4 regions of the Pseudomonas sp. FG98 genome follow, and region 4 is predicted to be linked to each of the others. Evidence: predicted binding sites of a transcription regulator. Region 4 holds the regulator's gene; each other region holds the start of a gene.

Region 1 (4,582 bases), on a different contig from region 4:
CCGTAGGTCAGGCTGCCGTCAACGAAGTAGTTGCCCAGCTCATAACCGCCGTACAGGGTGAAGGCGTGGCTGTCGACTTCGGTCTTGTTGCCGCTTTTGCCGTTCACGTCGGTGTTGATGAAGCTGTAGGCCAGGCCCAGGGTCAACTGGTCGTTCAGCTTGCCGTCTGCACCCACGGCGATACCGCGGCTGTAGGCGTTGTAGCCGGCCACGCCGTCACGCAGGTCCTGGGTGGCGTCGCTGTACAGGCTTTGTACCCAGACACCGGCTTCCTTGAAGGCTTCACCCGACGAGGCACCGCGCAGGCTGCTGGTGCGGCTGCCGGTGACGTTGCTGACCAGGTTCTGGCTGGTGGTGGCCGCCTGGGTGGCGCCGCCGTTGGTTTCCGGGGTCAGTTGCTCGGCGACGCGGGTCAGGTCGGCTTCGTTGGCGTTGAGCAGGGTTTGCAGCAGTGGGTCGTTGGGGTTCTGCTGGCTGATGCGACCGATCACACCGTCGTTGAGCAGGCTGCCGATGGCCTTCTGGCTGTTCGCCGAACCGCCGTTGCCGGTGATGATGTCGTTGATTTCGCTCTCGCCCTTGCCGGTGACGGTAGCCACCAGGGTGTTGTTTTCCAGCGTGTAGCTGTCGACGTTGAGCAGCGCGGAAGAGCTGACCAGATTCAGCTTGCCGTTCGGGTCGACCTCTTCGCCGTCAGCGGTCAGTACCTCGATCTGGCCGGCCTGGATCAGCGTGTACACGCTGCCGTTGGCGGAGAAGTCGCTACCCTGCGCGGCCAGCTTGATCTGCGCGTCCTTGCCGAATTGGGCGGTGCCGGTAACGCTCAGGACCGCTACGTTGGGGTTGGTGGCGCTGTACAGGTTCAGGCCCAGCGCGGAATTGCCGGCGACGTACAGGTTGCCATCCAGGCTGGTGTGAGCGCTCAGCAGGTTGAGCTGGGCCGGGGTTTCTTCGGAGACGCTGCCGACGTCGAGCCATTCGGTCTCGGGGTCCCACATGCGGATGTTGTAGCCATCGCTTGTGCTGTCGGTGCCGGTGAAGTCGACGTTGCCGGTTACCTCGATGTTGTCCAGGTCGATCAGGTTGCCGGTGATCTGGCTGCCGTCCTGCAGGATCAGATGAACGTCTTTGTTGGCCTCGCTAGCGTCCACGGCTTCGTCGGCGGAGATCAGCTTGCCGCTGTTGATGATCTGGATTGGCGCGTTCTGCTCGTTGTAGACGTCGATGTCGGTACCGCCGACGACGATAGCGGCATCGGTGGCCTGGATCGTGCCGGTGTTGATCAGGTGTGCATCTTTGCTGGTAAAGCTGACGCCGTCGATGCGGATGCCTTCGGCATCGTCGCCGCTGGCGATGATGGTGCCGTGGTTCTCGATGCCGCCCAGGTCGGCCATGTCGGAGGGCCAGGTGTGTTCGTTGGTGGTGATGTCGACGGCCGTGGCGCCATCACCGGTGACCTGGATCAGGCCGTCGTTGATGAGCTTGCCGACGATACTGCCGCCTTCCATGCTGATGCCCTTGGCGTTCGTGCCTTCGGCGATGATGCGGCCGCTGGCGGTATTCACCAGGTTTTTGGCGATGATGCTTGACCCGCTGATGTCGATGGCTCGGGCAGCATCGATGTCATTGTCGTCTTGCAGCGGCTCGCCCTTGGCATAGAGCAGGCCTTCGTTGATCACGCTGCCGCCGATAACGGCCGGGTCGATCAGCAGTGCGTTGGCTCCGCTGCCAATGGCGCTGATGCTGCCTTTGTTGGTGACGTCACCTGTGATGTAGGTGGGGTACCAATTGGTTGCCTGGCTAAAGGCGTCCATATCCACGCCGCCAGCGAAGTCGCCGGTGCTATTGATCGTCGCATTGAGGATCAGGTTCTTTTCCAGGTAGCTGCCGTTGAGCGCGATGGCGTCCTCATCGGCACCGCCGTTGTAGCTGCCGGTGATCTCCAGGTCTTCGGTATAGAACTGGCGGTCACTGACGAAGCCGGCATCGGTCAGTTGCACGGTCTGTGCATAGGCAGGAAGGGTAGTGGCGGTGATGGCCACGGCGAGCAGGGTCTTGCGGAAAAGCATGGAAGTCACGGTTCAGTCCTTAAACGTCTTGTAGTCATGATGCATTCCTTGCGTGGCAACAGCCGGGACGGTGGTAGTGGCTAATCGCCACGCAACGAGCGGGCGGATGTTAAAAGACTTGATATTAAAATGACATGTTTTTGGCGCCGGTTTTTTCGGCTGTGTTGCCGCTTTCTCCTGCCGCGGGCGGCATCCAGCGGAAAGTAATTGCCGCTTTTCCGTCATTGCCACCCCCGGCAAAATCGCAAAAGCCCCGGTTTTACTGGGGTTTCGTTTTTTGGCACAGGACTTGCTCTCTCATCGCCAACGAACCATCCGGTCAACCTTCGAAGGTTTCCCCGACATGAGCATCAGTTTCGACAAAGCGCTCGGTATCCATGAAAAGGCCCTGAGCTTCCGTGCCCAGCGCGCCGAGGTGCTGGCCAACAACATCGCCAACGCCGATACGCCGAACTTCAAGGCGCGGGACATGGACTTTTCCAGCGTGCTCGCCGCCGAGACCGAAAAGACCCAGAAGGGCGGTCATTTTGCCCTGGAGCGGACCAACGCCCGGCACATCGAGGCCGATGGCGTGAGCCTCAGCGACGAGGCCCTGCAATACCGCACGCCGGCGCAGCCGTCGATCGACCAGAACACCGTCGATGCGCAGATGGAGCAGTCCAACTACGCGGAAAACGCCGTGGGCTTCCAGGCCAGCTTCACGCTGCTCAACAGTAAATTCAAAGGGCTGGTTTCGGCCCTGCGCGGAGAGTAATCCATGTCCCTCGCCAGTGTTTTCAACATCGCCGGTAGCGGCATGAGCGCCCAGACCACCCGTCTGAACACCGTCGCCTCGAACATCGCCAACGCCGAGACCGTCTCGTCGAGCATCGACCAGACCTACCGTGCCCGTCACCCGGTGTTTGCCACCACCTTCCAGCAGGCGCAGAACGGCAGCCAGTCGCTGTTCCAGGACCAGGACGCGGCAGGGCAGGGCGTGCAGGTGCTCGGCGTGGTCGAGGACCAGAGCAACCTCGAGGCCCGCTACGAGCCGAACCACCCGGCGGCGAACAAGGACGGCTACGTCTACTACCCGAACGTCAACGTGGTCGAGGAAATGGCTGACATGATCTCGGCCAGCCGCTCGTTCCAGACCAACGCCGAGTTGATGAACACGGCCAAGACCATGATGCAGAAAGTTCTGACCCTGGGTCAGTGATAAGGGACCGCGCCAATGGCTAGCGTCAACGATACGACAGCAGGGGTGAACCTCAACGACGTCATCAAGGCGTCCGGGGTCAAGAGCACCACCTCGCAATCCGGCGTCGCCTCCGCCACCAACAGCTCCACCGGTGGCCAGACCCTCGGCAAGGACGCGTTCCTGCAGCTTCTGGTGACCCAGATGCAGCACCAGAACCCGCTCGATCCGCAGGACAACAGCGAATTCGTCGCCCAGCTCGCGCAGTTCAGCAGCCTTGAGGGCATCACCTCGCTGAACGAGTCGGTCACCGCGATTTCCAGCAACTACAAATCGTCCCAGGCCCTGCAGGCCTCGTCCCTGGTCGGTCGCTCGGTGATCGCCCAGACCGACAAGGCTGTGGTCGATACCAGCAAGAGCCTGAACGGTTCGGTGGTGGTGCCGCAGTCGGTCACCGACGTCAAGGTGACCATCACCGACAAGGACGGCAACACCGTGCGTACCCTGGACCTGGGCGACCAGTCCACCGGCAACGCCGCGTTCGTCTGGGACGGCAAGAACGAAAAAGGCGAAGTGGTCGCGCCGGACACCTACACCTTCAAGGCGACCACCACCGTCGACGGCAAGGCCATGGAGATGTACACCCTGCTCCCGGCCACCGTCAGCAGCGTCACCATCAGTCAGACAGGGGGCGAGATGATGCTCAATCTCGCCGGTCTGGGCAGCGTCGCGCTGTCCAAAGTGCAAACCATCGGTATATAGAGCCGGCTAACGGCACAGGAGTGAAAGATGTCCTTCAATATCGGCCTTAGCGGTCTCTATGCAGCCAGCAAGCAGCTGGACGTTACCGGCAACAACATCGCCAACGTTGCCACCACCGGCTTCAAATCCTCCCGCGCGGAATTCGAAGACGTCTACTCGGCGAGCAAGCTCGGCGTCGGCAGCAAGACCGTCGGCAACGGCGTGCGCCTGGCCGCGGTTTCCCAGCAGTTCGGCCAGGGTGACGTGAACAACACCGGCAACGTGCTGGACATGGCCATCCAGGGTCAGGGCTACTTCATTCTCAGCGACAACGGCTCGCTGAGCTACACCCGTGCCGGCGCCTTCCAGACCAACAAGGACAACTACGTCGTCACCTCCGATGGCCTGCGCCTGCAGGGCTACGCGGCTGACGAGAACGGCACCATCCTCAAGGCCGGCCTGACCGACCTGAAGATCGATACCTCGGCGCTGGCGCCCAAGGCCACCAGCCTGATCGACCAGGGCATCAACCTGAACTCCTCGTCCGACAGCATCCCGCTGCCGACCGCCACCCCGGCTGGTCCGGCCTTCGTGC
Region 2 (4,582 bases), on a different contig from region 4:
GGGCTGGGTCAGCCGCATGATCCAGGCCAGGCACAAGAAGTGATAAGGCCCTGATGACAAATCAGCCCAACAGGTCATGCATGGCAATGATCTGCTCCGCCACCTGGATCAGCTTCTGCTGCTTGCTCATGGCCTGCCTGCGCATCAGGGTGTAGGCCTGTTCCTCATCACAGTCCTTCATCTTCATCAACAGTCCCTTGGCCAGCTCGATGCGCTTGCGCTCGGCCAGTTGCTGGTCGCGGGCCTGGAGCTGGGCCTTGAGCGCCTGGTCGCTTTCGAAGCGGGCCATGGCCACGTCGAGGATCGGCTGCAGGCGCCGGGCATGGATGCCCTCGACGATATAGGCACTGACCCCGGCCTGGATCGCCTGGCGCATCACCCCCGGATCGTGCTCGTCGGTAAACATCACGATCGGCCGCGGCAGGTCGCGGCTGACCAGCACCACCTGGTCCATCACATCGCGGCCCGGTGATTCGGTATCGATCAAAATCACATCCGGACGCACCGTTTCGACGCGCGCCGGCAGGTCGATGGTCAGGCCGGACTCCTCGATCACCTCGAAGCCGGCTTCCACCAGCGCTGCACGCAGCCGTCCGACCTTCTTCTCGGTGTCGTCGATCAACAGGATTCGCAACATCAGGGCAACTCCTGTTAGTGGTCGGACAAAGCGTGCAGGCGGAAGCCGTGGGCGTAGCCGCGCGGATCGCTGCCATCCCAGACCACACCGTCGATCAGTTGGCTGCTGCGCATGACCGCGACCGGGCAATCGATGCCAAGGCTGGTGGCGGCATCGCGATACAGGCCGAGTTGCTGGACCTCGCGGGCCACGCCCAGGTAGTCGGGATCTTCCCGCAGCAGGCCCCAGCGACGGAACTGGGTCATGAACCACATGCCGTCGGACAGGTACGGCACGTTGGCCGCGCCGCCGTTGTGCAGGCTCAGGGCGTGGGCGTCGTGCCAGTGGTTACCCAGGCCGTCGCTGTAGTCGCCGAGCATGCGCGGCTCGATATCCTCCAGCGGTGCGTCGAGGTAGTTTTCGGCGCTGAGCAGGCGCGCGGTGGCGCGGCGGTTTTCCAGGCTTTCCTCGATGAAGCGGCTGGCCGCCAGCACCGAGGCCACCAGGGCGCGGGCGCTGTTGGGATATTGCTGGGTGAAGGCGGCAGTGCTGGCCAGCACTTTCTCCGGGTGATCCGGCCAGATCGATTGGCTGGTGGCCAGGGTAAAGCCCATGCCTTGGTTCACCGCGTTGGCCGACCAGGGTTCGCCCACGCAGAAACCGTCGATGCGACCGGCGCGCAGGTGGGCGAGCATCTGCGAGGGCGGAACCACCACGCTGTTGACGTCCTGCAAGGGATGAATGCCCTGGCTGGCGAGCCAGTAATACAGCCACATGGCATGGGTGCCGGTGGGGAAGGTCTGGGCGAAGGTCAGTTTTGCGCGGCTTTGGTGCACATGGCGTTCCAGTGCCTCAGGAGTGGTCACGCCCAAGGCCCGCAAGTCCGGAGACAGGTTGATGCTCTGGCCATTGTGGTTAAGGCCCATCAGCACCGACATCGGCGCTGCGGCAACACCGCCGATGCCCAGGTGGACGGCGTAGGTCAGGCCGTACAGGCAATGCACGGCATCCAGCTCGCCGCTGAGCAGCCCGTCGCGCAGCCCGGCCCAGGAACTCTGGCGCTTGAGATTGAGGGTCAGGCCATGGGGCTGGGCAAAGCCCTGGGTCGCGGCGACCACCAGGGGCGCACAGTCGCTCAGGGCCATGAAGCCGATGTTGAGGCTGGTCTTTTCCGGCGCATCGCTGCCGTGCAGCCAGGCCAGGGGGGAGGGGGAAAAATCGGTCATCGCAGTGCAGTCGCCCGGCAGGTAAAGCGCTTGGCCAGCGTCTTGAAGATGCCGACCCCATGCAGGCGCTCAAGCAACCCATATGCCAAGCCCCTGTCACCCAAAGCCCGCCGTGGCTATAATCGCCACCTCTCCAAATCCAGAGCCAAGCCCGCCCATGTATAACCTGGCCCGCCAGCTGTTGTTCAAACTGTCCCCGGAAACTTCCCACGACCTGTCGCTCGACCTGATCGGTGCCGGCGGCCGCCTGGGCCTCAACGGGCTGTTGACCAAGGCGCCGGCGCGTTTGCCGGTGAAGGTCATGGGCCTGGAGTTCGCCAACCCGGTCGGCCTGGCCGCCGGCCTGGACAAGAACGGCGCGGCCATCGACGGCTTCGCCCAACTGGGCTTCGGCTTCGTCGAGATCGGCACCGTGACCCCGCGTTCGCAGCCGGGCAACCCGAAGCCGCGGATCTTCCGCCTGCCGGAAGCCGAGGCGATCATCAATCGCATGGGCTTCAACAACCTTGGCGTGGACAACCTGATCAACCGCGTGCGCGCCTCCAGCTACAAGGGCGTGCTCGGCATCAATATCGGCAAGAACTTCGACACCCCGGTCGAGCGCGCGGTGGACGACTACCTGATCTGCCTGGACAAGGTCTACACCCACGCCAGCTACATCACCGTCAACGTCAGCTCGCCCAACACCCCGGGCCTGCGCAGCCTGCAGTTCGGTGACTCGCTCAAGCAACTGCTCGATACCCTGGCCGTGCGCCGTGAAGAACTGGCCCTGGCCCACGGCAAGCGGGTACCGGTAGCGATCAAGATCGCCCCGGACATGACCGACGAGGAAACCGCACTGGTGGCGGCAGCGCTGCTGGAATCGGGTATGGATGCGGTGATCGCCACCAACACCACCCTCAGCCGCGAGGGCGTCGAAGGCCTGAACCACGCGAACGAGGCCGGCGGCCTGTCCGGCGCCCCGGTCCGTGAGAAGAGCACCAACACCGTGAAGGTCCTGGCGGGTGAGCTGGCCGGGCGCATGCCGATCATCGCTGCAGGTGGTATCACCGAAGGCCGTCACGCCGCCGAGAAGATCGCTGCCGGCGCCAGCCTGGTGCAGATCTACTCCGGCTTCATCTACAAGGGCCCGGCGCTGATTCGTGAAGCGGTGGATGCCATTGCTGCGATGCCTGGCCGCTAATCCGCGGCCATAAAAAAGGGCCCCATTTGGGGCCCCCTGGGCCGAAGCCCGCCGCCCGGATGGGGCGCGCATGTGAAGCGGTTATTCGGTTGAAGCTCCTCGATCAGCCAACGGCGTGAACTTCGTTGAGTCTATGGATACCAGCGGTGCCGGTCATGCCATCCCAGTTGTCGCCCCGTCCTTCACGCCAGCCATTGATCCATGCCTGGCGCACGGAGGGTAGGGTGAAGGGGCAAAGCTCGCGGGATTTGCCGGTGACTCCGTATTGGTAGCCACGTGAAAATGCTCTTTCCAACGGATCACGCTTAAGTCTTCTCATAGGGTACTGCCCTCATTTGTTGACTGTAATGTCCCGTCGACCTCGTCTGAGGTCGGGCAGATTCTTTCTGCCGGTTTTGCGCTCGCTGCCGGCGTGGCGAGCTGAAGTGTCGTACCGTTGCGGTCACGACCTGAGTTGAGTTCTAACCAATGGGGCGTGACGTGTGAACGAACAAATTGTCATAAGCACGTAACCTTTCCATGGGTGAGGGGATAAGTAAAAAATTGCGACGGAAGGAGATCCCGGGTAAAGCCAACTATCATCAGGAGTTACCCGGCCTTTGCAGCAAAAGGCCATCGTCAGGAGCATTTTCCGGCGCTGGCCGATAAAACGACGAAGGGTCACTTTTGTGACCCACAGCAACAGAATTATTCCATCTGCCCGACGATCAAAGCCTTTTTGCCAGCGCAGGAAGGACCGCGTCGGGTGGCCCGGTACGCGAAGTCGTACCACTCGGAGGCTTGCAGAAGGTCTCCGATCAAACTTCGAAGGGCGATGCGCTCGCACCTTCACTACAAGGCTGGATTGACCCATGTCGGACCGTTTCGAACTCTATCTCACCTGTCCCAAAGGCCTGGAAGGCCTGCTCGCCGATGAGGCCCGCGGCCTTGGCCTGGAGGACGTGCGCGAGCACACCTCGGCCCTGCGCGGCTCGGCCGATATGGAAACCGCCTACCGCCTGTGCCTGTGGTCGCGCCTGGCCAACCGCGTGCTGCTGGTACTCAAGCGCTTCAACATGAAGAACGCCGACGATCTGTACGACGGCGTCCACGAGGTCGACTGGCAGGAACACCTGGACGCCGCCGGCACCCTGGCGGTGGAGTTCAGCGGCCATGGCTCGGGCATCGACAACACCCACTTCGGTGCCCTGAAGGTCAAGGACGCCATCGTCGACAAGCTGCGTAATGCCCAGGGCGAGCGCCCGTCGATCGACAAGCTCAATCCCGACCTGCGCGTGCACCTGCGCCTGGAGCGCGGTGAAGCGATCCTCTCCCTCGACCTCTCCGGCCACAGCCTGCACCAGCGCGGCTACCGCCTGCAGCAAGGCGCTGCGCCGCTCAAGGAAAACCTCGCCGCCGCCGTGCTGATCCGTGCCGGCTGGCCGCGCATCGCCGCCGAAGGTGGGGCGCTGGCCGACCCGATGTGCGGTGTCGGGACCTTCCTCGTCGAAGCCGCGATGATCGCCGCCGATATCGCGCCTAACCTCAAGCGCGAGCGCTGGGGCTTCACCTCCTGGC
Region 3 (4,582 bases), on a different contig from region 4:
GGTTTCAGGGACAGAACTGGACGATAAGCCTCGATGGTCGGTTCCGGTCATTGATCACGATATGGAGTCAAAAACACTCACGATCAGGAGGGAGCTTGCTTATTGGGGATCCCTTAATTTTCATGCCATAAAGCTTGAGGTTGCGTATTGGCCAGACAAAAGCGATGAATCCGGTGTAGCCCGGTTAACTGTGATTGAAGACAAGATTTCTAAGCGAGTGAAGGCGTCTGCCTTATGAAAAAGCCTGAACTCGTTCCGCCCTGCTCTGGCTGGCAGGAAGATCTGCCCCGTCCAGACGAAATGGTCACTGTGATTCCTGCTCTTGGATTCGACACACCCAATCATCAGGATGAGATCTACTTGGAGTTGCCGCGAGCGGCAGCGCTTATCAGAGGCTTGCTGGCCTGGTGTTCACTGATCTTGAGCTTCATGCTTGCTGATATGTTGTGGAGTTACTTGTCAAGTGAACGATCACTGTGGCGTGAAGAGTTGTTCATATTCGGCTTTCTTGTTCTCTCTGGTATTTGGTCGATTCTAATTTTCTGGAGGCTCGATGTAGCTCCTCCCAGAGATCAACCCCTACGCTTCAACCGAGCCCGCCAACGCCTCTACGCCTACAACTTCAAATTCCGCTGGTGGAACCCCTTCGAACGCTGGTGGGTGGAGCCGGTCGCTTACGACTGGTCCCAGGTCCGCGCCGAGCGCTGGTTAAAGCGTGGTGCAACGATGGATGGAGTAGTCATCAAGGGCGGCGTGGTGCTCTCCATCGTCAAGCCGGGCACCAACGAAGTCATCGACCGTTTCCCCCTGACCACCATGGGCGCCGACCAGCATGCCTGGGCCTATGTCTGTACCTACATGCAACAAGGTCCTGATGCACTACCACCGCCTGGCCGGCCGAAAGACCACAACAATGTGATGGAGCACAATATCGCCCTTCTCCTGGCGCCCAAGGTGAAATGGCCTGCGGATATGGATCTGGAATCGAGGACTGCGCCATGAGTTGGGGGCTTATGAGCAGGCCAAAACTTGTTCCGCCCTGCTCTGGCTGGCAGGAAGATCTGCCCCATCCTGATAATCCACCTGTCGTAGTTCCAGCGCTCGGATTCGCTACTCCCAATCATCAAGATCATGTCTTTTTGGAGTTACCACGTGCGTCGGCACTTTTAAGAGGATGGTTGCTCTGGTTCGTACCATTTCAGAGCACACTGACTGTCGATCTGTTATGGGGCTATCTAACAACTGAGCGTGTGCTGAAAACCGAAGACTGGACCGTATTCCTCATTGGTATTCTCGTTGGTATTTGGTCACTTATTTTCTGCATGAAAATTGAATTGGCGCCTCCCCGAGATCAGCCCTTACGCTTCAACCGCGCCCGCCAACGCATCTATGCCTACAACTTCATTTATCGCTGGTGGAATCCGTTTGAACGCTGGCGGGTGGAACCGGTGGTCTACGACTGGTCCCAAGTCCGCGCCGAACGCTGGTTAAAGCGCGGTGCGACGGGAAATGGAGTGGTCATCAAGGGCGGCGTGATGCTCTCCATCGTCAAGCCAGGCACCAACGAAGTCATCGACCGTTTCCCCCTGACCACCATGGGCGCCGACCAGCATGCCTGGGCCTATGTCTGCACTTATATGCAACAAGGCCCTGATGCACTACCACCGCCTGGCCGGCCGAAAGATCACAACGATGTGGGAGCAAACATCGCCCTTCTACTGGCGCCCAAGGTGGAATGGCCTGCGGATATGGATCTGGAGTCGAGGACTGCGCCAGGAGTTGGGGGCTTATGAGCAGGCCGAAACTTGTTCCACCCTGCTCGGGCTGGCAGGAAGATCTGCCTTGTCCTGATAATCCGCCTGTCGTAATTCCAGCGCTCGGATTCGATACCCCCAACCATCAAGATCATGTCTTTCTGGAGTTACCGCGTGCATCTGCGCTTTTAAGAGGGCTATTGATCTGGTTCGTGCCATTCCAAGGGTTCCTGACGGTAGACATAATATGGAGTTTCTTTTCGTCTGGTTTGGCATTCAAATTAGAAGAGTGGCTGATGTTTATCTCTAGCGCTTGCGTTGGAGTTTGGACGTTCCTGCTCGCTGTTAAATTTGAACTGGCACCTCCACGAGATCAACCCCTGCGCTTCAACAGAGTTCGCCAACGCATCTACGCCTACAACTTCAACTTCCGCTGGTGGAACCCCTTCGAACGCTGGCGAGTGGAACCAGTTGCCTATGACTGGTCCCAGGTTCGTGCCGAACGCTGGTTAAAGCGCGGCGCAACGGGAAATGGAGTGGTCATCAAGGGCGGCGTAGTGCTTTCCATCGTCAAGCCCGGCACCAACGAAGTCATCGACCGCTTCCCCCTGACCACCATGGGCGCCGACCAGCATGCCTGGGCCTATATCTGCACCTACATGCAACAAGGCCCTGATGCACTACCCCCTCCTGGCCGGCCAAAAGATCACAACAATGTGTCGGATTTCAACATCGCCCTTTACCTGGCGCCCAAGGTGGAATGGCCTGCGGATATGGATCTGGAATCGAGGACTGCGCCATGAGCACATTCATCCAGGATGCAACATGAATGTCCCGCTAATAGACATCATCGGTCTTGACGCAGGCCTGCGTTTTAAACCGCGTGGCCATGGCCCCACCCGTGCTCCAAAACAGTGACCACTGCACCACCATGGTTCGATCTCACCCCCGATAAACCCTGAAATCCCCCGATTTCAGGCCATATCCGCACTTGGCACAGTCCCTGCTTTTACCGTTTCACAACGTCCCCGGTGGTCAACGTCGATCACCTTTTCGGACCATAACGATCAAGACCAGGCAAAGGCGCCTGGAGCTTCGGCTCCAGGCGCCTTTTTTTGTGTTTTTTTTGGGGTTCGCCCCGCACCGTGAGGAACCGCGCATGAACGCCTTTGCGTCCATCCAACAACGAGAAAAGCTGGTTATCGTCGGCAACGGCATGGTCGGTCATCACTGCGTCGAGCAATTGATCGAGCGCGGTGCCCTGGCCCGTTTCGAGGTGCGGGTGTTCGGCGAGGAACGCCAGCGTGCCTACGATCGGGTACACCTGTCCGAGTACTTCGCCGGCAGCGATGCCGAGGCTCTGGCACTGGGGGAGGCCGGTCTGTATGGCGAGCACGGTGTGGCCTTGCATCTGGGCGAGGCGGTGCTGGAGATCGACCGCGAGCGCCGCGAGGTGGTGACCAGCGCGGGGCGTTATGCCTATGACCAATTGATCCTTGCTACCGGTTCCTATCCCTTCGTGCCGCCGATCCAGGGTTCCGAAGGTTCGGCGCGGCTGGTCTATCGCACCCTGGACGATCTCGACGGCATTCGCGCCGCTGCGACCAGTGCTCGGCGCGGTGTGGTGGTGGGGGGCGGGCTGCTCGGCCTGGAGGCGGCCAACGCCCTCAAGTCACTGGGCCTGGAAGCCCATGTGGTGGAGTTCGCCCCGCGCCTGATGCCGGTACAGCTGGACGGCGAGGGCGGTGCGGCGCTGCGCGCGCGGATCGAGGCGCTGGGGGTTGGCGTGCATCTGTCCCGGGCGACCCAGGCGATCGTTGCCGGGGAAGAGTATCGCTACCGGATGAATTTCGACGGCGGCGAGTTTCTTGAGACCGACCTGATCGTGTTCTCCGCCGGTATCCGCCCGCAGGATACCCTGGCCCGTGCCTGCGGCCTGGAAGTGGCGACTCGTGGTGGCGTGGTGATCGATGGCGAATGCCGCAGCAGTGACCCGCGCATCTACGCCATCGGCGAGTGCGCCTCGTGGAATGGCAGCGTGTTCGGCCTGGTGGCGCCCGGCTACAGCATGGCCCGCAACCTGGCTGCGGCCCTGGCCGGGCAGGCTGCGGAGCCGTTCGCCGGGGCGGACATGTCGACCAAGCTCAAGCTGCTCGGCGTCGATGTCGGCTCCATCGGCGATGCCCATGGCGCCACGCCGGGGGCACGCAGCTACCGCTTTATCGACGAGGGCGGCAGCAGCTACCGGCGCCTGGTCCTGGATGCCAGCGGCAAGCGGGTGATCGGCGCCGTGCTGGTGGGCGACAACAGCTACTACGACACCCTGCTGCAATACGTGCAGAACGGCATCGCCGTGCCGGACGAGCCGGCGGCGCTGATCCTGCCGCAATCCGGCGGTGCGCCGGCCCTGGGTGCCGATGCCTTGCCCGACAGCGCGACCATCTGCTCCTGCCACAACGTCAGCAAGGGCGCGATCTGTGCCGCCATCGACAGCGGCTGCGGCGACCTGGCAGCGGTCAAGGGCTGCACCAAGGCGGCCACCGGTTGCGGCGGTTGCGCGGCCTTGCTCAAGCAGGTCTTCGAGCACGAACTGACCGCCCGCGGCGTGGCCGTGGACAAGAGCCTCTGCGAACACTTCGCCTACACCCGCCAGGAGCTCTATGCGCTGGTGCGGGTCGAGGGCATTCGCGATTTCGACGAGCTGCTGGCGCGCCATGGCAAGGGCCATCTTGGCTGCGACATCTGCAAGCCCACGGTCGGTTCGATCCTCGCCTCGTGCTGGAACCAGCCGATCATGGACCCGGCGCTGGTGCCGCTGCAGGACACCA
Region 4 (4,582 bases):
CGCCTTCTGCCGACAGGTGGACGGTGGTGCCCTTGCCCGCGGCGAGCATCATCACCGCCATGATGCTTTTGCCATCGACCAGCTTGTCCGGTGCTCGTCCAACCTTGACCGCGCAGGGAAACTTGCCCGCCACGCCGACGAACTTGGCAGCCGCACGGGCATGCAGGCCCAGCTTGTTGATGATCTCGATTTCAATGGCGGGCATCGCGGGTGGGATCCTGTGGACTAGAGGTCGCGGTGGCGAACCTGGACGTTCTTCAATATGGGTTGCAGCAACTGGCCGAGCCGTTCGGTGAGGTAGACCGAGCGATGGTGACCGCCAGTGCAGCCAATGGCAACGGTGACGTAAGCGCGGTTGCTGGCGGCGAAGCGTGGCAACCATTTCAGCAGGTAGGACGATATGTCCTGGAACATTTCTTCCACATCCGGTTGTGCGGCCAGGTAGTCGATCACCGGCTGGTCCCGGCCGGAATGCTCGCGCAATTCAGGTTTCCAGTAGGGATTGGGCAGGCAGCGAACATCGAACACCACGTCGGCATCCACCGGCATGCCGCGCTTGAAGCCGAACGACTCGACCAGGAAGGCCGTGCCGGGCTCGGGTTGATTGAGCAGGCGCAGCTTGATCGAGTCCCGCAACTGGTAAAGGTTGAGGTTGGTGGTGTCGATCTTCAGGTCCGCCAGGTCGGCGATAGGGCCGAGCAGTTCGCTTTCGACCCGGATGGCCTCGGCAAGCGAGCGGTCCTGGTTGGTCAGCGGATGACGTCGGCGAGTTTCGGAGAAACGCTTGAGCAGGGTTTCTTCGTCGGCGTCCAGGTAGAGCACATCGCACTGGATATGCCGGGCCCGTGCTTCTTCGAGCAATTCAGGGAAGCGCGTGAGGTGGCTCGGCAGGTTGCGGGCGTCGATCGACACGGCGACCCGCGGTTGCAGCAGCTCGGTGTTGATCAGCGCGCTCTCCGCCAGCTGCGGAAGCAGGCCGGCGGGGAGGTTGTCGATACAGTAGAAGCCATTGTCTTCCAGGACATCGAGGGCGGTGCTTTTGCCGGATCCGGAACGGCCGCTGACGATGATCAGGCGCATGCTCAGGACTCGTTCTGCGCGTCCAGGACAACCTGGTACAGGGCGGTGCTGCTGTCGGCAGCGCGCAGCCTGTCGCGAACATCCTTGCGGTCGAGCATGCTGGCAATTTGGCGTAGCAGTTCAAGATGCGCATCGGTGGCGGCTTCCGGGACCAGCAGGACGAACAGCAGGTCTACCGGGGCGCCGTCGATGGCGTCGAAATCGATGGGGGCATCCAGATGCAACAGCGCGCTGACCGGGCTGGTGCAGCCCTTGAGGCGGCAGTGAGGGATGGCGATGCCATTGCCGAAACCTGTCGAGCCGAGCTTTTCCCGGGCAATCAGGCTTTCGAACACTTCCTGGTTTTCCAGTCCGGGAACTTCCTTCCCGATCAGGTTGGCGATCTGTTCAAGTACGCGCTTTTTACTGCCTCCCGGCACGTTCACCAGGGAACGGCCGGGGGTCAGGATGGATTCAAGTCGGATCATGGATGAGGGGGATCAGCGGGCCGCTGCACCTTGCAGCAGACTTTGCTGTTTTTCCTTGTGTTTTTTCAGTTGGCGGTCGAGCTTGTCGGTCAAGGAGTCGATGGCGGCATACATGTCGGCGTCTTCGGCATTGGCGACCACTTCACCACCGGGAATCTGCAAGGTCGCCTCCACTTTCTGCTGGAGTTTCTCGACCTTCATGATGACCTGGACGTTGGTGATCCTGTCGAAATGACCCTCCAGGCGCTTGAGCTTGAGCTCGACATATTCACGAAGCGGAGGAGTGACTTCTACATGTTGTCCACTGATGTTGACTTGCATACTGCTTCTCCTTTGTTGCCGTGCATAAAGAGGCAGGTGTTGCGCCTGCCACTGAATTGCGATGGCACATCTCAGGGAATGTCACATCAATCGCTTGCGCTCACTCGATGGTGCAATGCCGAGGGACTCGCGGTACTTGGCGACGGTGCGACGTGCTACCTGGATGCCTTGTGCCTCCAGTAAACCAGCGATCTTGCTGTCACTCAATGGCTTTTTCTGATTTTCCGCGGCAACCAGTTTCTTGATGATCGCGCGGATGGCGGTGGAGGAGCATTCACCGCCTTCGGAGGTGCTGACGTGGCTGGAGAAAAAGTACTTCAGCTCGTAGATGCCACGCGGCGTGTGCATGTATTTCTGCGTGGTCACCCGGGAAATGGTCGACTCGTGCATGCCCACCGCCTCGGCGATATCGTGCAGCACCAGCGGCTTCATGGCTTCGTCGCCGTGGTCGAGGAAACCGCGCTGATGCTCGACGATCTGCGTGGCAACCTTCATCAGGGTCTCGTTGCGGCTCTGCAGGCTCTTGATGAACCAGCGCGCCTCCTGCAACTGGTTGCGCATGAAGGTGTTGTCGGCGCTGGTGTCGGCGCGGCGAACGAAACCGGCGTACTGTGGATTGACCCGCAGGCGCGGTACCGCCTCCTGGTTCAGTTCCACCAGCCAGCGATCGTTGTCCTTGCGCACGATCACGTCGGGTACCACATACTCCGGCTCGCTGGATTCGATCTGCGACCCGGGGCGCGGGTTGAGGCTCTGCACCAGCTCGATGACCTGGCGCAGCTCGTCTTCCTTGAGCTTCATGCGGCGCATCAGCTGGCTGTAGTCGCGGCTGCCGAGCAGGTCGATGTAATCACTCACCAGGCGCTGTGCTTCAGCCATCCATGGGGTGTTGGCGGGCAGTTGGCGCAGTTGCAGCAACAGGCACTCGCCCAGGTTGCGTGCGCCGATGCCGGCGGGTTCGAACTGCTGGATGCGGTGCAGGACGGCTTCGATCTCGTCCAGCTCGATATCGAGCTCGGGATCGAAGGAGTCGCAGATTTCTTCCAGGGTTTCGTCGAGGTAACCCTGATTGTTGATGCAATCGATCAGGGTGACGGCAATGAGGCGGTCGGTGTCCGACATCGGTGCCAGGTTGAGCTGCCAGAGCAGATGGCTCTGCAGGCTCTCGCCCGCGGAGGTGCGGGTGGTGAAGTCCCACTCGTCGTCATCGTTGCTGGGCAGGCTGCTGGCGCTGGTCTGGTAGATATCTTCCCAGGCCGTGTCGACCGGCAGTTCGTTGGGGATGCGCTCGTTCCATTCGCCTTCTTCGAGGTTTTCCGCAGTGGGCCCGGTCTGTTCGAAGCTGCTCTCCTGAGATTCCGCGACGGGTTTGCTCTCGGCGTTGTCGGCCATGGGGTCGCTGTTGTCGAAGTCGTCGCCGTCTTCCTGGCGTTCGAGCATCGGATTGGACTCCAGGGCTTCCTGGATTTCCTGCTGCAGGTCCAGCGTGGAGAGCTGGAGCAGACGGATGGCCTGTTGCAACTGCGGGGTCATCGTCAGTTGCTGGCCCATTCTTAGGACGAGCGATGGTTTCATGGCTGGGGCTTTACACCTTATTCGCCGGCGCGCATGCGCCATCTACTACACGGGCGCTGGGCGCCAATTTTAAGCAAGATATATGCCTGAAATTGTAGCGTTTGCCTAGAGCGCTGTAACAATTAAGCCGCAATAATGGCTGAATGCCAGCGCTCGGTCACTCCGGTATTTCGATCTACAGGCGGAACTCGTGGCCGAGGTACACCTCTTTCACCAGCTGGTTGGCCAGGATGGTTTCCGAATCGCCTTCGGCGATCAACTGGCCGTCGTTGACGATGTACGCGGTTTCGCAGATATCGAGGGTTTCACGGACGTTGTGGTCGGTGATCAGGACGCCGATGCCCTTGGCCTTCAGGTGATGGATGATCTGCTTGATATCGCCGACCGAGATCGGGTCGACGCCGGCGAAGGGTTCGTCGAGCAGGATGAACTTCGGAGCGGTGGCCAGGGCGCGGGCGATTTCCACCCGGCGGCGTTCACCTCCGGACAGGCTCATGCCGAGGTTGTCGCGGATATGGCTGATGTGGAATTCCTGCAGCAGGCTTTCCAGCTCCTTGCGCCGGCCATCGCTGTCGAGGTCCTTGCGCGTCTCCAGGATCGCCATGATGTTGTTGGCCACCGACAGCTTGCGGAAGATCGAGGCTTCCTGGGGCAGGTAACCGATGCCGGCGCGAGCGCGGCCATGCATCGGTTGATGGCTGACATCCAGGTCGTCGATCAGGACGCGGCCCTGGTCGGCCTGGACCAGGCCGACGATCATGTAGAAGCAAGTGGTCTTGCCGGCGCCGTTGGGGCCGAGCAGGCCGACGATCTGGCCGCTGTCGATCGACAGGCTGACATCACGTACCACTTGTCGGCTCTTGTAGCTCTTGGCCAGGTGCTGGGCTTTGAGGGTTGCCATTACTCGGCCTTCTTCTTCGGCTGGATCACCATGTCGATACGCTGGCGTGGTGTCTTGATGTCCTTGCCGCCGCGACCGGCAGTGGCGACCTGGGTCTTGGAGTTGTAGACGATCTTCTCGCCTTCGGTGGTGTTGCCAGCGTTGATTACCTTGGCCTGGTCGGTAAGGATGATCAGGTCCTTGCCGGCCTGGTACTGGATCTGCTTGGCATAGCCTTGCATCTTGTCCGGCTTGGCGG

Evidence for each region. Region 4 encodes sigma-54, which starts transcription at its own class of promoters, with help from an activator protein. Its sites were predicted from a motif close to ANTGGCATNNANNTTGCTNT; they were not measured.
Region 1: a site for sigma-54 is predicted at 2,346-2,365, ahead of flgB (flagellar basal body rod protein FlgB). Genes of this name have one in related genera too.
Region 2: a site for sigma-54 is predicted at 1,913-1,932, ahead of ACODSK_RS29255 (CmpA/NrtA family ABC transporter substrate-binding protein). Genes of this name have one in related genera too.
Region 3: a site for sigma-54 is predicted at 2,745-2,764, ahead of nirB (nitrite reductase large subunit NirB). Genes of this name have one in related genera too.

Annotation. Positions count from the first base shown of each region.
Region 1 covers NZ_JBMDIJ010000015.1:69,294-73,875, reverse strand. Annotated here, with positions in the region: gene ACODSK_RS12730 (autotransporter family protein) at 1-2,069, opposite strand, end outside; gene flgB (flagellar basal body rod protein FlgB) at 2,413-2,823, shown strand; gene flgC (flagellar basal body rod protein FlgC) at 2,827-3,267, shown strand; gene flgD (flagellar hook assembly protein FlgD) at 3,283-4,008, shown strand; gene flgE (flagellar hook protein FlgE) at 4,036-4,582, shown strand, end outside.
Region 2 covers NZ_JBMDIJ010000099.1:4,097-8,678, reverse strand. Annotated here, with positions in the region: gene ACODSK_RS29260 (ANTAR domain-containing response regulator) at 62-637, opposite strand; gene ACODSK_RS29255 (CmpA/NrtA family ABC transporter substrate-binding protein) at 652-1,842, opposite strand; gene ACODSK_RS29250 (quinone-dependent dihydroorotate dehydrogenase) at 2,000-3,025, shown strand; gene rmf (ribosome modulation factor) at 3,129-3,344, opposite strand; gene rlmKL (bifunctional 23S rRNA (guanine(2069)-N(7))-methyltransferase RlmK/23S rRNA (guanine(2445)-N(2))-methyltransferase RlmL) at 3,877-4,582, shown strand, end outside.
Region 3 covers NZ_JBMDIJ010000036.1:1,305-5,886, reverse strand. Annotated here, with positions in the region: gene ACODSK_RS19720 (T6SS effector BTH_I2691 family protein) at 1-238, shown strand, start outside; gene ACODSK_RS19715 (DUF6708 domain-containing protein) at 235-1,002, shown strand; gene ACODSK_RS19710 (DUF6708 domain-containing protein) at 999-1,793, shown strand; gene ACODSK_RS19705 (DUF6708 domain-containing protein) at 1,790-2,557, shown strand; gene nirB (nitrite reductase large subunit NirB) at 2,914-4,582, shown strand, end outside.
Region 4 covers NZ_JBMDIJ010000006.1:30,172-34,753, reverse strand. Annotated here, with positions in the region: gene ACODSK_RS06305 (HPr family phosphocarrier protein) at 1-205, opposite strand, end outside; gene rapZ (RNase adapter RapZ) at 226-1,080, opposite strand; gene ptsN (PTS IIA-like nitrogen regulatory protein PtsN) at 1,083-1,547, opposite strand; gene hpf (ribosome hibernation-promoting factor, HPF/YfiA family) at 1,560-1,868, opposite strand; gene ACODSK_RS06285 (RNA polymerase factor sigma-54) at 1,950-3,443, opposite strand; gene lptB (LPS export ABC transporter ATP-binding protein) at 3,619-4,344, opposite strand; gene lptA (lipopolysaccharide transport periplasmic protein LptA) at 4,344-4,582, opposite strand, start outside.